DNA from 2 places in the Micromonospora sp. NPDC049900 genome. Region 2 is predicted to be linked to the other one. Evidence: riboswitches for the same ligand, from Rfam matches in the RefSeq annotation. Region 2 holds a riboswitch; the other holds the start of a gene.

Region 1 (7,445 bases), on a different contig from region 2:
GGCCAGCGGCAGGTAGACCCGTCCGCCGGAGGCGACGAACTCCTCGGACTTGTCCTGCATGCCCCGGGCGGCGTACTCCTTGAGGTCCTGACTGATCTTCATCGAGCAGAACTTCGGCCCGCACATCGAGCAGAAGTGCGCGGTCTTCGCCGGCTCGGCGGGCAGCGTGGCGTCGTGGTAGGACCGCGCCGTCTCCGGGTCGAGCGAGAGGTTGAACTGGTCCTCCCACCGGAACTCGAAGCGTGCCTTGGAGAGCGCGTCGTCCCAGGCCTGCGCGCCGGGGTGCCCCTTGGCGAGGTCCGCCGCGTGCGCCGCGATCTTGTACGCGATGACCCCCGCCTTGACGTCGTCACGGTCCGGTAGCCCGAGGTGCTCCTTGGGCGTGACGTAACAGAGCATCGCGGTGCCGAACATGCCGATCATCGCCGCGCCGATGGCCGAGGTGATGTGGTCGTACGCGGGCGCGATGTCGGTGGTCAGCGGGCCGAGCGTGTAGAAGGGTGCCTCGTGGCACCACTCCTGTTGCAGGTCCACGTTCTCCTTGATCTTGTGCATCGGCACGTGGCCCGGACCCTCGATCATCACCTGCACGTCGTACTCCCAGGCGATCCGGGTCAGCTCACCGAGCGTGCGCAGCTCGGCGAACTGCGCCTCGTCGTTGGCGTCCGCGATCGAGCCGGGCCGCAGCCCGTCACCGAGCGAGAACGTCACGTCGTAGCGGGCCAGGATCTCGCACAGCTCCCGGAAGTTCGTGTAGAGGAAGTTCTCCTCGTGGTGCGCCAGGCACCAGGCCGCCATGATCGAGCCGCCCCGCGACACGATGCCGGTCACCCGGTCGACCGCCAGCGGCACGTACGGCAGCAGCACCCCGGCGTGCACCGTCATGTAGTCCACGCCCTGCTCGGCCTGCTCGACCACGGTGTCCCGGAACACCTCCCAGGTCAGCTTCACCGGGTCACCGCCGACCTTCTCCAACGCCTGGTAGATCGGCACCGTGCCGATCGGCACCGGCGAGTTGCGCACGATCGACTCGCGGGTCTCGTGGATCCGCTTGCCGGTGGACAGGTCCATCACGGTGTCCGCGCCCCACCGGGTGGCCCAGGTCAGCTTCTCCACCTCCTCGGCCACCGAGGAGGTCACCGCCGAGGTGCCGATGTTGGCGTTGACCTTGACCAGGAACGCCTTGCCGATGATCGCCGGCTCGCACTCCGGGTGGTTGATGTTCAGCGGCAGCACCGCCCGACCCGCCGCGATCTCGTCCCGGACGAACTCGGGCGCCATCCCCTCCCGGATCGCCACGAACTCCATCTCGGGGGTGACGATTCCGGCCCGGGCGTACGCGAGCTGCGTCGGCCGTCTGCCGTCCGCCCCGCCCAGCGGCGTTCCGGCACCGCGTACCGGGGCCACGTCGCCCCGCTCGGCGATCCACGGTCCCCGCAGCGGCGGCAGACCGATTTCCGGGTCCGAACCCGGCCCGGCGGTGTCGTACAACCGGACCGGCGGGTTGTCCCCGGTCAGCTCGACCTCCGCGAACGGCACCCGGACGTCCGGTCGCGAACCCTCGACGTAGACCTTGCGACGTGCCTGCATGACAGCCTCCCTCGCCTAAGCGGACCAGCCGAAGTGGTCCATCGGGCCGCGTCCCGCGCCCAACTCCCAGTCCCGCGCACCGGCCAGCGCGCGGGTCACGTACTCCTTGGCGGCGGCGACCGCCACCGGCACCGGATCGCCCAGCGCCAGCCGTACGGCGGTCGCCGCCGAGAACGAACACCCGGTGCCGTGCGTGTGCCGGGTCGGCACCCGGGGAGCCCGCAGCACCGTCGTGCCGTCCGGGCCGTGCAGCACGTCCACCGCCTCGTCGCCGGTGTCCACGTCACCGCCGGTCACGATCACCCACTCGGCACCGCCCGCCGCCAACGCCCGCGCCGCCGCCGTCATCTCCGCCACGCCGGTCACCGGCGCCCCGGTGAGGGCGGCGGCCTCCGCGCTGTTCGGCGTCGCCACCCGGGCGTACGGCAGCAGCCGCTCCACCGCCTCCACCACGCCGAGCCGGTGTCCACTGGTCGCCACGAGCACCGGATCGACGACGAGTTGCGGCAGGCGACCCGCTGCCGCCGCCTCGGCGATCGCACCCGCCACGGCCGGCGTACCGAGCATCCCGGTCTTGACCGCGCGGACCGTGAAATCGGAGAGCACACTGTCCAACTGGTCGCTGACCGTCTGCGGCGGCAACGGCAGCACCGCGTCCACGCCCCGGGTGTTCTGCGCCGTCACGGCGGTGAGCACACTCGTGCCGTACGCACCGAGAGCGGCGAAGACCTTGAGGTCGGCCTGGATACCGGCACCGGCACCGGAGTCCGAACCGGCGACGGTGAGCACGGTCGTTGGGGTTCTCACGTGTCTCCTCTTGGCTTGTTCTTGCTCGGGTTGCGGTTGGGGGCTGCGGCCGACCGTGCCCACTCCGGGCGGTCAGGCTTGATCCCTGCGTGGGCACGGTCGGCCGCAGCCCCGTCGTGGGCGTCGCCCATCGAGACGGATTGGTGGCGGCTTCGGGTGTCCTGCCTTGGGAGAGGCTGGCGGGGTGGGGGTCATCGCTGGGCCGGGGTGGTGGGGGCGGGGTCGCTGCGGTGGGGGGTCTGGGGCGTACTCGTCTGGAGAAGCTCGTGGTGGGCGGTGGTGAGGGTGGTGGCGACCCGGTGTGGGTTTCGGGCGCGCATGATGGCGCCCTGGACGGCCACGCCGGTGGCGCCGGCCTCCACGCAGGCCCGGACCTGGGCGGGTGTCTCGATGCCGCCGAGGGCGAGGACGGGCACGGGACTGCGACCCACCAGGGCGGCCAGACCGTCGGGGCCCAGCGATGGGCCGTAACCGGGTTTGCTGCGGGTGGGGAAGACCGGTGACAGGGTCACGTAGTCCTCGGTGGTGAGTCGGTCCAGCTCCGCCTCGTCGTGGCAGGAGCGACCGACCAGGTCGGCGACGGGTGGCGGGTACGGGCCGGCGGCCGGAAGGTGGAGCGCGACGAATGCCCCGCCGAAGGTGCTGGGGATCCGTGGGGCGGGCTGGGTGTCGGGCAGGAGCGGGTCGGGGCCGGCGACGATCAGCGTGCCGCCCGCCTCGGCCAGGATCGGTCGCAGCTCGGCGGCGAGCACCAGGCGCTCGGCACGCGGCAGGTCCTTCTCGCGCAGCACCACGCACCGCACTCCCCCGGAGACCGCCTGCGCCACCACATCGCGCAGGTCCCCCCGGGCCGCCCGGCGATCCGTCAGCAGCACCACACCCGAAACCGGCTGGACCTTGGTGCGAGGAGTCCCCTGGAGGGGCGGTTTCGCACCAGGATCGGCGACGTGACGGGTCACAGGTCGGGTCGACCGTCGTCGGGAGTGGAGGCCAGGGCGTGGAACCGGCGGGGAATCCGGCCCGCGCCGTACGCGAGGCGGCCCGCCTCGATGGCGTACCGCATCGCGGTGGCCATGGCGACCGGATCCGCAGCCCGGGTGACGGCGCTGGCCAGCAGCACGGCGTCGCAGCCCAGCTCCATGGCCAGGGCCGCGTCCGAGGCGGTGCCGATGCCCGCGTCCAGGATCACCGGCACCGTCACGTCCTGCCGGATCAACCGGATGTGGTGCGGATTGTTGACGCCCAGCCCGGAGCCGATCGGCGCGCCGGCCGGCATCACCGCCGCGCAGCCCACGTCGGCCAGCCGCCGGGCCAGCACCGGATCGTCCGACGTGTACGGCAGCACGGTGAACCCGTCGTCGACCAGTTCCTCGGCGGCACGCAGCAGTTCCACCCCGTCGGGCAGCAGCGTGCGCTCGTCGCCGATCACCTCCAGTTTGACCCAGTCGGTGGCGAAGGCGTCCCGGGCCAGCCGCGCCACCTTCACCGCCTCACCTGCGGTGTAGCAGCCGGCCGTGTTCGGCAGCAGGCGTACGCCACAGCGGTCCAGCAGGTCGAGCAGGCCACCCGAGCCGACCGCGACGGTGTCCACCCGGCGCAGCGCCAGCGTGACCAGCTCCGTGCCGGAAGCGCGGATCGCCTGTTCCAACACGTGCAGGTTGGCAGCCCCGCCGGTGCCGAGGACCAGCCGGGAGCCGAACCGGACCCCGCCCAGCTCGAAACCCTTCGTCTCGGCGTCCGTCTCGGGCCCGCCGGTCGGCGGTGTGCGCTCCATGCCGCTCACCCGCCCTGGGCGGCGCTGAGCACCTCGACCCGGTCGCCGCCCCGCAGCACCGTGGCCGGCCAGTCGGTACGCGGCACCACCTCGCCGTTGACCGCCACCGCCACGCCGCGCTGCTGCGGGGTCACGTCCCGGACCAGCTCGGCGACCGTCACCTCGTCCGGCACGCTGCGCCCGACACCGTTCACCGTCAACTCCATCAGGACTCCTCCGTTCACTGCGCGGATCGGGTGGCGTCGCCGGAAGCGCCGAAGCCCTCGCCCGGTCCGGCGGCGACGTGGCGCTCGGGCCGGAACGGGCTGGCGGTCGCGTCGGCAGCGGCGACGACGAAGCGTTCGGGGCGGAACGGACCGCCGATCGCGTCGGGGTCCGCCCCGGTCACCAGGTCGGCGATCAGGTCGGCGGTCACCGGGGTGAGCACGATCCCGTGCCGGTGGTGCCCGGTGGCGACCAGCACGTCCGGCCGACCCGGCAACGGACCCAGGATCGGGGCGTTGTCCGGGGTGCCGGGGCGCAACCCGGCGATCGCCTCCACCAGGTCGTACTCGGCCAGCTCCGGCAGCAGGTCGATCGCGGCCCGCAGCAGCCGCAGCACCGCCCCGGCACCGACCGCCAGGTCGGAGCGCTCCTCGACGGTCGCCCCGACCACCACCTCGCCGTCGTCGCGGGGCACCAGATAGACGTGCTCGCCGTCGGCGTACCCCCGGATCACGTGCCGGAAGCCCGGCGGACCGCCGTCGGGGGCGCGCAGCCGCAACACCTGGCCCTTCACCGGGCGGACCGGTAGCCCGGTGAGCGCGGCCGAGCCGCAGCCGGCGGCGACCACGGTCACCCGAGCGCGGACGTCGGCCGGCCTCCGCACCGGCTCCCGGACCACCGTCGCACCGGCCCGCTCGGCGGCGAGCCGCAGCGCCGGCACCAGCCGACGCGGATCGACCTGGTGATCGGTGGCGGCGAGCGCGCCGCCCCGGACCCGGGGCGCGAGCGCCGGCTCCCGGTCGCGAAGCTGCGAGGGACGCAGCGGCGTCACCGGCAACCCCAGGCCCTGTTGGTACGCCCAGAGTCGACGCGCCTCGGCGAGGTCGTCGGCGGTCAGCCCGACCATCAGCGTGCCCTCGGTGCGGTAGCCGATGTCGGCGCCGCTCGCCTCGGTCAGCTCGGCGGCGAACGCCGGCCAGCGGGCAGCCGACTCGGTGAGCAGGGCGGTCAGCTCGTGCTCGCCGAAGTACGCCTCGGCCACCGGCGCGAGCATCCCGGCGGCGACGTGCGAGGCACCCGAGCCCGGCGCGGGATCGTGCACGACCACCCGCAACCCGCGCGCCGCGCAGCGCCAGGCGATCGCGAGCCCGATCGGGCCCCCACCGACGACAGCGACATCGGATGAAAGGAAGGGCCCCCTGCTAACGCCTGCGGTATAGGAAGGGTCCCCTGCTAACACGACAGCGCCCCGATCAGCTCTGCCGCGACGCGCGCGGGATCGGCGGCGCCGGAGAGCGCACCGACCACCGCCACCCCGTACGCCCCGGCGGCCCGCAACGCGGGCACGTCCGCCGCCGTCACCCCGCCGATGGCGATCACCGGCACGGTGACCGCCTCGGCCACCGCCCGTACCCCGGAGACGCCGATCGCCGGCGGCAGCCCGTCCTTGGTGGTGGTGGCGTGGCACGGACCGACGCCCAGGTAGCTCGCGCCGGCATCGACCGCCTCGCGGGCCGAGCCCGGTTCGCGGGCGGTGGCGCCCAGCACGGCGGCCGGGCCGAGCACCCGCCGCGCCGCCGTGACCGGCAGGTCGTCCGCGCCGACGTGGCCGCCGACCGCGCCGGCCGCCAACGCCACGTGCAGCCGGTCGTTGACCAGGCAGCCCACCGCGTACGGCGCGCAGAGGGCGAGCACCCGTCGGGTCAGGTCGTACGCCTCGCGGTCGGTGGCGGAGTCCTCCACCCGGACCTGCACCAGCAGTTCGGTACGGGCCACCGGGAGCACGGCCCGGAGCACGGCGAGCGGATCCCGCCCGGGCCGGGTGTCGGTGATCAGATGCAGTCGTCCCAGGGACGGCACGGCAACACTCCTCCCTGCGCCGGCATTACCCGGATCAGGTTCGACGGTCGGGGGCTCACAGCCCCCCTCTCAGCCCGGTCGACCGGGCTCCCGTGGGTCACTTGCGTGGCCACCGTACGACAGATCCGCTGACCTGCCAAGGTGCGTCCCGCCACGACGCCGGCTCCGCCGCTGGCGTGAGGAGGGGGCCCTTCCTATACCGCAGGCGTTAGCAGGGGACCCCTCCTTACTTCCAGCGGAATGCGCGCTTCGTACACATAGACGGTAATTACAGCCCACCGATGCCGAAACGTTATCCATCGAGACCTTGCCATGAACCGATTCACCGGAATTAATTTGTTCAGCGATTCGACATAATGCCGCAACGGAAAGCCCTGGCACGGCCCCCCGGCTGCGGCTCCATCAGGGACGGTCTTCGGCGAGCCGGCCCCCGCGACCCCTGTCCGGCAAGGACAAAGGAGACCGGAGTGTTCCGAACACGCCGTAAGCGCGTGCCCTTGACCGCCACCCTTCTCACCCTCGGCCTGGCCGCGACCACGCTCGCCGGCGCACCCGCCGCCCAGGCCGCCCCGTCCCGGACCGTCCCCGTCGCCCAGGCGCCGGCCCCGCAGGCCGAGGCCGACCCGTTCTCGGTGCTGGTCTTCTCCAAGACCGCCGGCTTCCGGCACGGCTCGATCCCGGCCGGTATCGCCGCCATCCAGCAGCTCGGCGCGGAACACGGGTTCACCGTCGACGCCACCGAGGACAGCACCGCTTTCACCGACCAGAACCTCGCCGAATACCAGGCGGTGATCTGGCTCTCCACCACCGGTGACGTGCTCAACGCCGACCAGCAGGCGGCGTTCGAGCGCTACATCCGGGCCGGTGGCGGGTACGCGGGCGTCCACGCCGCCTCCGACACCGAGTACGACTGGGAGTGGTACGGCGGCCTGGTCGGCGCGTACTTCAACAGCCACCCGGCCAACCAGCAGGCCACGATCAAGGTGGAGGATCCGGCGCACCCGTCCACGGCGGACCTGCCGGACCGCTGGTCCCGGTTCGACGAGTGGTACAACTACCGGACAAACCCGCGCGGCAAGGTGCACGTGCTGGCCACGCTGGACGAGACCAGCTACTCCCCCGGTGCCGGTGCGATGGGCCACGACCACCCGATCGCCTGGTGCCAGGACTACGACGGCGGCCGGTCCTGGTACACCGGCGGCGGCCACAC
Region 2 (7,445 bases):
CGAAGACGGCCTCCGGTGGGCCGTCGACGCGGACGCCGCCACCGGGGTCGAGCACCACCACCCGGTCGACCAGCGGCAGGGCGTCGGCCACCCGGTGTTCGACCAGGATCAGAGTGGTGTCGCCGTCGAGCGCGCGGGAGACGGCGGTGCGGACCAGGTCGGCTCCGGCCGGGTCGAGGTTGGCGGTGGGCTCGTCGAGCAGCAGCAGGTCGGGGCGGAGCGCGAGCACTCCGGCCAGGGCGAGCCGCTGCTGTTCACCGCCGGAGAGCGCCGCGGTGGGACGGTCCCGGGGGTACGGGAAGCCGACCCGCCGCAGCGCCTCGTCCACCCGGGGCCAGATCTGCCCGGCGGGTACGCCCCGGTTCTCCAGCCCGAACGCGACGTCGTCGCCGCTGCGGGCCATGACGAGCTGGGACTGCGGATCCTGGAAGACGATGCCGACCCGTTCGCGGGTCTCGGCCGGTGCCCGACCGTCGATCTCGATGGTGCCCTCCCGCTCACCGGAGTCCTCCGGCAGCAGTCCGGCCAACGCGGCGAGCAGGGTGCTCTTGCCGGCGCCGGAGGGCCCGAGCAGCAGCACCCGCTCGCCGCGCCGTACCCGTAGGTCCACGTCGCGGATCGCCCAGGCGCGCCGCCCGGCGTGGCGCCAGCCGAAGCCGCGCAGCCGCACCTCACCCATCTGTCACCCCCGCTGTCCGATCCCGACCCTCGGCCCGGTGGAGCCGGTCGGACCGGCTCCACCGGGCGAGGTCAGACCAGGTTCCGTTCGCGTCCGGCGGGGAAGCGGTCCAGGACACCGGTGCCGGCGAGCGCCCTGGTCAGCGCGTAGCCACCGGCACCGGCGACCACGGTGGCACTGAGCACGGTGAGCAGCGCGTACGGGATGCGGTAGGTGCCCAGTTCGTAGGCGGCGTTCCAGGCGAAGAAGTCGAACAGGGCGGCACCGAGGCCGGTCAGCGCACCGGCGAGCAGTGCCGTCGGCAGCCGGAACGAGCGGTACCGGAAGGCGGCGAAGGCCAGTTCCGCACCGAGTCCCTGGAGCAGGCCCTGGACGATGGTGATGCCGCCCCACTCGGCACCCAGCAGCGCGGAGACGGTGGCGGCGACCGCCTCGCAGAACAGTGCGGCACCCGGCTTGCGGATCACCAGTCCGCCGAGCACCGCCGGGACCAACCAGACGCCGTACATGACGGCCTGGCTGGCCGGGAAGAAGGCGAAGGCCGGGTCGACCGCCCGCCAGAGCAGGCCCCAGGCCCAGAAGATGACACCGAAGCCGACGGCGATCACCGCGGCCACGACGATGTCCACGGTGCGCCATCGAGTGGTGGTCGGTTGGCTCATGAGTGCTCCCAGTCCAGTGTCGAACCAGGCAAGACGCACGCCGCGTCCGGCGTGGCCGGGCGTGGCGGGCTGGAGGTGGACCGAACTCCCTGCGCTGGCATTACCCAGATCAGGTACGGAGGGTCTGCGGGCGGACCCGCACTCTCAGCGCTGTGCGCTCCCCTGTCGGAGGTGGTGTTGTCCCGCCGACGCTAACACCTTCGAAGATCGACGGACAATGTGATCTACGCAGGTCATGCCGGGTACCGACGACGGGCGTTCCGGCGGTGGTCGGCGCGCGCGGGAACCCGCCCGGTTTCGTGACATCCATCGACGTCATCGGCTCCGGACGGTAATCTCAGGCCGCCGATCCACTTGGCCGAGAGGCGACAGGGTGAGCACAGACACGGACCATGCCGCGCCGGCCGGTGATCCGGAGGGCCGTCCGACGGGCGTGGCCACCGAGGAGCGTCCGGCCCGACCGGGCGGTGGCGAGCCGCCCCGGCGCTGGCTCGGTGACCGGATCGGCTCGGTGGAGATCCTCGCGGGCCTGCTGGTCCTGCTGATCATCTTCCGTGATCCGTTGGCCGGGGCGTTGGACGATCCCCGGATCCAGACGTGGACCACCGTGTTCGTCTCGATCATGGTGCAGGCGGTGCCGTTCCTGGTCTTCGGCATCCTGCTCTCCGCCGTGATCGCGGTCTTCGTACCCCGGTCGTTCTGGGCCAAGGCGCTGCCCCGGCACCCGGCGCTGGCGGTGCCGGCGGCCAGCGCGGCCGGCGTGGTGCTGCCGGGCTGCGAGTGCGGATCGGTGCCGATCGCGGGCTCGCTGATCCGTCGGGGCGTCACCCCGGCGGCGGCGCTGGCGTTCCTGCTGGCCGCACCGGCGGTCAACCCGATCGTGCTGGTCGCCACCGCCGTAGCCTTCCCCGACAACCCCGAGATGGTCCTCGCCCGGGGGGTCGCCAGCCTGGTCGTGGCAATGATCATGGGTTGGCTCTGGCTGCGGCTCGGTCGGACCGAGTGGATCAGGATGCCGCGCCGCCCGGAGTTGGACGACCCCCGGCGGAGCCGGGCCTTCTGGGCCGCCGTCCGGCACGACGTCACCCACGCCGGTGGCTTCCTGGTGCTCGGCGCGATGGCCGCCGCCAGCATCAACGTGCTGGTGCCGGAGCGCTGGCTCCAGACCCTGGCGGACAACGCCTGGCTGTCGATCCTGGCGCTGGCGCTGCTCGCCGTCCTGCTCTCGCTCTGCTCCGAGGCGGACGCCTTCGTCGCGGCCTCGCTGTCGCAGTTCTCCCTCACGTCCCGACTGGTCTTCCTGGTGGTGGGGCCGATGGTCGACCTCAAGCTGATCTCGATGCAGGCCGGTGTCTTCGGCCGGCGGTTCGCCTTCCGGTTCGCCCCGGCCACGTTCGCGGTCGCCCTGCTGGTGGCCACCGGAGTCGGGATGGTGCTGCTGTGAACCGACAGGCACAGGCGGTGATCCTGCTGCTGCTGGGTGGGGCGGTGATCCGGGCCAGCGTCACCGACCTCTACCTGCGCTACGTCAAGGAGGGCCTGCGCCCGTTCCTGATCGCCGCCGGTCTGCTGCTGGTGGTCGCCGCGGTGATGACGCTCTGGTACGAACTGCGGCCCTCCGTGCCCCGGGCGATGGCCCCGACCGGCGGCGGGTCCACCGGTCCGGCAGGCGATGCCGCGCCGGAGCCGGCCGACCACGACGAGCACGACGGCCACGGCCACCACGAACCCCGGGTCGGCTGGCTGCTCATCCTGCCCGTGCTCGGGCTGCTGCTGGTGGCCCCACCGGCGCTGGGGTCGTACGCGGCGGGGCAGGCCGGCACCGCGCTGAACGCCCCCCGCGAGTCCGACTACCCGCCGCTGCCGGAGGGCGATCCGGTGCAGGTCAGCGTGCTCGACTACGCCTCCCGGGCGCTGTTCGACCGGGGCGCGTCGATCGGCGACCGGCGGGTGGTCCTCACCGGCTTCCTCGCCACCGGCGCCGGTGGCGAGCCGATCCTGGCCCGGATGGTGCTCTCCTGCTGCGCCGCCGACGGGCGGCCGATCAAACTCGGGCTCACCGGTGACGTGCCGATCGGGCTGCCCAACGACAGTTGGGTCGAGGTGGTCGGCCGCTACAGCGACCGGATCGGCCGGGACCCGGTCAACGACGCCGAGATCCCGTACCTGGAGATCGAGTCGTGGCGACAGGTGCCGGTGCCCAAGCGCCAGTACGAGTAGCGTTCCGGGCATGCACGTCGACGCCCGAGGACTGCGGTTCGAGATCCACCCCGGTGGCCCCGAGTCGGGCGAGCCGGTGCTGCTGCTGCACGGCTTCCCGCAGAACTCCGGCGAGTGGGACGCGGTGACGCCCGTCCTGCACGGCGCGGGCCTGCGCACGTACGCGCTGGACCAGCGGGGCTACTCGCCGCAGGCACGGCCGAGCGAGGTGGCGGCGTACCGGCTGGGGGAGCTGGTCGCCGACGCGGTGGCGGTGCTCGACGCGCTCGGCGTGCGGCAGGCGCACGTGGTCGGCCACGACTGGGGCGCCATCGTCGCCTGGGCGCTCGCCGCCGGCCACCCCGACCGGGTGCGTACGCTGACCGCGGTCTCCGTGCCGCACCCGGCCGCCATGGCGCACGCGCTGGCCAACGACCCGCAGCAGAAGGCGCGCTCGGCGTACATGCTGCTGTTCCGGCAGGCGGGCGTGGCCGAGAAGACGCTGCTCGCCCTCGACGCGCTCGGGTTGCGGCGGCTGTTGCGCGACGTCGGCGACGACGCCCGGGTGGCCGCGTACGCCGATCCGCTGCGCGAGCCGGGCGCGCTCACCGCGGCGCTGAACTGGTATCGCGCGATGTCCCGCGCCGAGCTGGCGGCGGTCGGCCCGGTGTCGGTGCCGACCACCTTCGTCTGGAGCGACCGCGATGCCGCCATCGGACGGACCGCCGCGCAGGCCTGCGCCGCACACGTGAGCGGCGACTACCGCCTCGTCGAGCTGTCCGGCGTCAGCCACTGGATCCCGGACGAGGCACCGACGCCGCTGGCCGAGGCGATCCGGTCCCGCGCCCGCCCGACCGCCTGACTTCTGCCGGTGTCGTAGCGGGAGCGCCGCGTCGGCCTCGGACCGTCCGGACCGACCGGCAGGACGGCCGGGCCGTGCGGGAAGCTGGGTGGGGTCGTCGGGCGGCGGCGATCCGAGGGAGGCGGGAGAGAGCATGACGCTGAGTGCCGAGGGCTACCTGGCCGAGGTGACCGCGACGATGACCCGGGTGGCGGGCAGCCAGCGGGAGCAGGTGGCCCGGGCGGCCGACCTGATCGCCGAGGCGATCCGCGCCGACGGGGTGGTGCACGCCTTCGGCACCGGTCACTCGGAGGCACTGGCGATGGAGATCGCCGGCCGGGCCGGCGGGCTGGTGCCGACCAACCGGATCGCCCTGCGGGACCTGGTGCTGCACGGTGGAGAGCCGGCCGACGCGCTGGGCCCGAAGCTGGAACGGGACCCGTCGGTCGCGCACCGGCTCTACGACCTCGCCCCGATCGGCCCGCGTGACGTCTTCGTGCTCGCCTCGAACTCGGGCGTGAACGGGGCGATGGTGGAGTTCGCCTCGCTGGTCGTGGCGCGGGGCCACCCGCTGGTGGCGATCACCTCGGCGCAGCACTCGGCCCGGATGGAGTCCCGGCACCCGTCCGGACGCAAGCTCGCCGACTTCGCCGACGTGGTGCTGGACAACGGTGCCCCGTACGGCGACGCGACCCTGCCGCTGCCGTCCGGCGGCGCGGTGGGGGCGGTCTCCTCGATCACGGCGGCGTTGCTGGCGCAGCAGATCGTGGTCGAGGTGGTGGCCCGGCTGGTGGCCGCCGACGAGCAGCCGCCGGTCTACCTGTCGGCCAACATCGCCGGGGGCGACGCGCACAACGATGCCCTGGAGGCCCGTTACGCAGGGCGGATCCGGCGCGGTTCCTGAGTCGGTTTCGGGTGGTGCACGGCGGGGCATCTGCGTTCCGCCGGTCGGGGGTGCCGACCGGGTGGAGCGTGTTCCCTCGGAGGTTCGCGGTGTCGAAGGAGACCGAGAAGCAGCGGTGGCAGCGGAACTTCGCTGACCTGCTTCAGGAGTTGCGGGTCGCGCAGACCGGCGTACAGATCCTCTTCGCCTTCCTGCTCACCCTGCCGTTCAGCAACGGCTTCACGCGTACCACGGAATTCCAGCGGGACGTCTACGTGGTCGCGCTGATCGCGGCGGCCGGTGCCACCGCGATGATCATCTCGCCGGTCGCGTTCCACCGGGCTCTGTTCCGGCAGGGCCGCAAGCCGGAGCTGGTGCAGTTCGCCCACAAGATGGCCAGCGCCGGTCTCGCCTTCATGCTGGTCGCGATGGTCAGCTCGGTGCTGCTGATCACCGACTTCGTGCTCCCCCGGCCGATCGCCTTCCTGCTCAGTGCGGTCACCGGCCTGTGGTTCCTCACGTTCTGGGTGATCCTGCCGTTCAGCCGCCGCAACTGGGGCGACGACGACATCGACGACGAGGAGGACCCGAGCGGTCTCTCCCCGGGCTGACCTTGCGGGTCTGGACCGACCATCCCTGGGCAGCCCCCTGGCCCCCTGGCCCCCCCCGCCCCCCTGGCCCCCCCACCGCCCCCACCTTCGCCGCGTTGATCAAGAGGTTTTGGTCATGACTCGTCGGCGCGGACGGCGCAAACCTCTTGATCAACCCGGCGTGGGGTGGGGGTGGGGTGGGGTTAGGGGTGGGGGTGGGGGTCGTGTAGACCGAGGCGGCGGAGTTCGAGGGCGGCCAGAGCGTTGACGGTGGTGTCGTCGCCGCGCCGCCACGCCTCGGCGACGTCGGGGGAGATCCGGGTGAGCTTGCGTAGCGGCTGACCGGCCAGGGCACGCAGGGCCAGCAGGTCCCGACCGGCGGGCGCGGCGGCCAGCGCCGCCGCCGAACCGGCTCGCCGCATCCAGCGCACCCGCAGCGGCAGCCAGCCGAACAGCACCAGACCCAGCGGCACGATGAGCAGCCCGACGGCCAACGCCAACGCCAACTGGTCGACCAACTCCTGCTGGTCCCGCCCGGCCTCGGCGAGCGAACGGGCCGCACCGGCCGCCCGCTCGAACGGGCCGGTCAGTTCGTCGCCCACCAACGGCACCCGGCCGACCTTGCCGCCCGCGTCGGCCAGGTTGTCGGCCAGTCCGCCGCCGGCCCCCTCCAGCTTCTGCCCGGGTACGGCCAGCTTCTGCACCAGATCGTGCAGCCAGAGCGCACCCCGGATCGCCGCGTACACCCAGGCGACGACGAGTAGATCGGTGAGGAACTGGCGCAGCGCGGTCGGGAAACGATCAGCGTAGATCTTCACGCCGGACAGCGTGCCACGCTCGGACGTGTCGGGCACTCCCACGGACGCCCGATCCTGGGCGCAGGCGGGATCAGCGGGCGCAGTCCGGGCAGGTACCGAAGATCTCCAGGGTGTGGCTGACGTCGGTGAAGCCGTGCTGGGCGGCCACCCGGTCGGCCCAGTTCTCCACCGTCGGCCCGGCCACCTCGACCGTCCGCCCGCAGGCCCGGCAGACCAGATGGTGGTGATGACCCTCGCTGCACCTGCGATAGAGGTGCTCGCCACCGGGCGGGCGCATCACGTCGATCTCGCCCGCGTCGGCCAGACCCTGCAACGTCCGGTAGACCGTGGTCAACCCGACCCGCTCGCCGCGGTCACGCAGCATCGCGTGCAGGTCCTGGGCGCTGTGGAAGCCCTCCAACTCGGCCAGCAACGCGCTCACCGCCGACCGCTGGCGGGTGTTGCGGACCACCGCACTCTCGCTCATGCCGACCCTCCGCTCCGCTGCGTGCCGGCATTTGTGCTGGGTCTGATGATTCGCTCGCATGGCTCGCTCATGCCGACCCTCCGCTCCGCCGCGTGCCGGTGTTTGTGCTGAACCTGATGGAGCACTCGCTCATGATTCCTCCCCGGCATGGCTGACCGCGTCGGCGACGATGTGCGCGACATGCTCGTCGACCAGGGCGTACGCGATCTCCCGGCCACGTCGGGAACCGCGTACGACGCCGGCCCCGCGCAGCACCCGCAGGTGCTGGGAGACCAACGGTTGCGCGACGCCGAGTTTATCCACCAGC

The links. Region 2 has a riboswitch for thiamine pyrophosphate ahead of ACIBMZ_RS27590 (ECF transporter S component). Riboswitches for the same ligand answer to the same signal wherever they lie in the genome.
Region 1: another riboswitch for thiamine pyrophosphate. It lies ahead of ACIBMZ_RS02390 (thiamine phosphate synthase); the one in region 2 lies ahead of ACIBMZ_RS27590 (ECF transporter S component).

The regions. Positions count from the first base shown of each region.
Region 1 is NZ_JBITKM010000001.1:505,803-513,247, reverse strand. Features, by position in the region: gene thiC (phosphomethylpyrimidine synthase ThiC) at 1-1,590, opposite strand, end outside; gene thiD (bifunctional hydroxymethylpyrimidine kinase/phosphomethylpyrimidine kinase) at 1,606-2,397, opposite strand; gene ACIBMZ_RS02410 (thiamine phosphate synthase) at 2,589-3,272, opposite strand; gene ACIBMZ_RS02405 (thiazole synthase) at 3,353-4,171, opposite strand; gene thiS (sulfur carrier protein ThiS) at 4,177-4,377, opposite strand; gene thiO (glycine oxidase ThiO) at 4,392-5,615, opposite strand; gene ACIBMZ_RS02390 (thiamine phosphate synthase) at 5,609-6,235, opposite strand; TPP riboswitch at 6,230-6,338, opposite strand; gene ACIBMZ_RS02385 (ThuA domain-containing protein) at 6,727-7,445, shown strand, end outside.
Region 2 is NZ_JBITKM010000020.1:8,344-15,788, reverse strand. Features, by position in the region: gene ACIBMZ_RS27595 (ABC transporter ATP-binding protein) at 1-679, opposite strand, end outside; gene ACIBMZ_RS27590 (ECF transporter S component) at 751-1,341, opposite strand; TPP riboswitch at 1,410-1,515, opposite strand; gene ACIBMZ_RS27585 (permease) at 1,715-2,785, shown strand; gene ACIBMZ_RS27580 (TIGR03943 family putative permease subunit) at 2,782-3,561, shown strand; gene ACIBMZ_RS27575 (alpha/beta fold hydrolase) at 3,572-4,402, shown strand; gene ACIBMZ_RS27570 (sugar isomerase domain-containing protein) at 4,536-5,285, shown strand; gene ACIBMZ_RS27565 (DUF6328 family protein) at 5,375-5,875, shown strand; gene ACIBMZ_RS27560 (hypothetical protein) at 6,058-6,672, opposite strand; gene ACIBMZ_RS27555 (Fur family transcriptional regulator) at 6,743-7,138, opposite strand; gene ACIBMZ_RS27550 (metalloregulator ArsR/SmtB family transcription factor) at 7,268-7,445, opposite strand, start outside.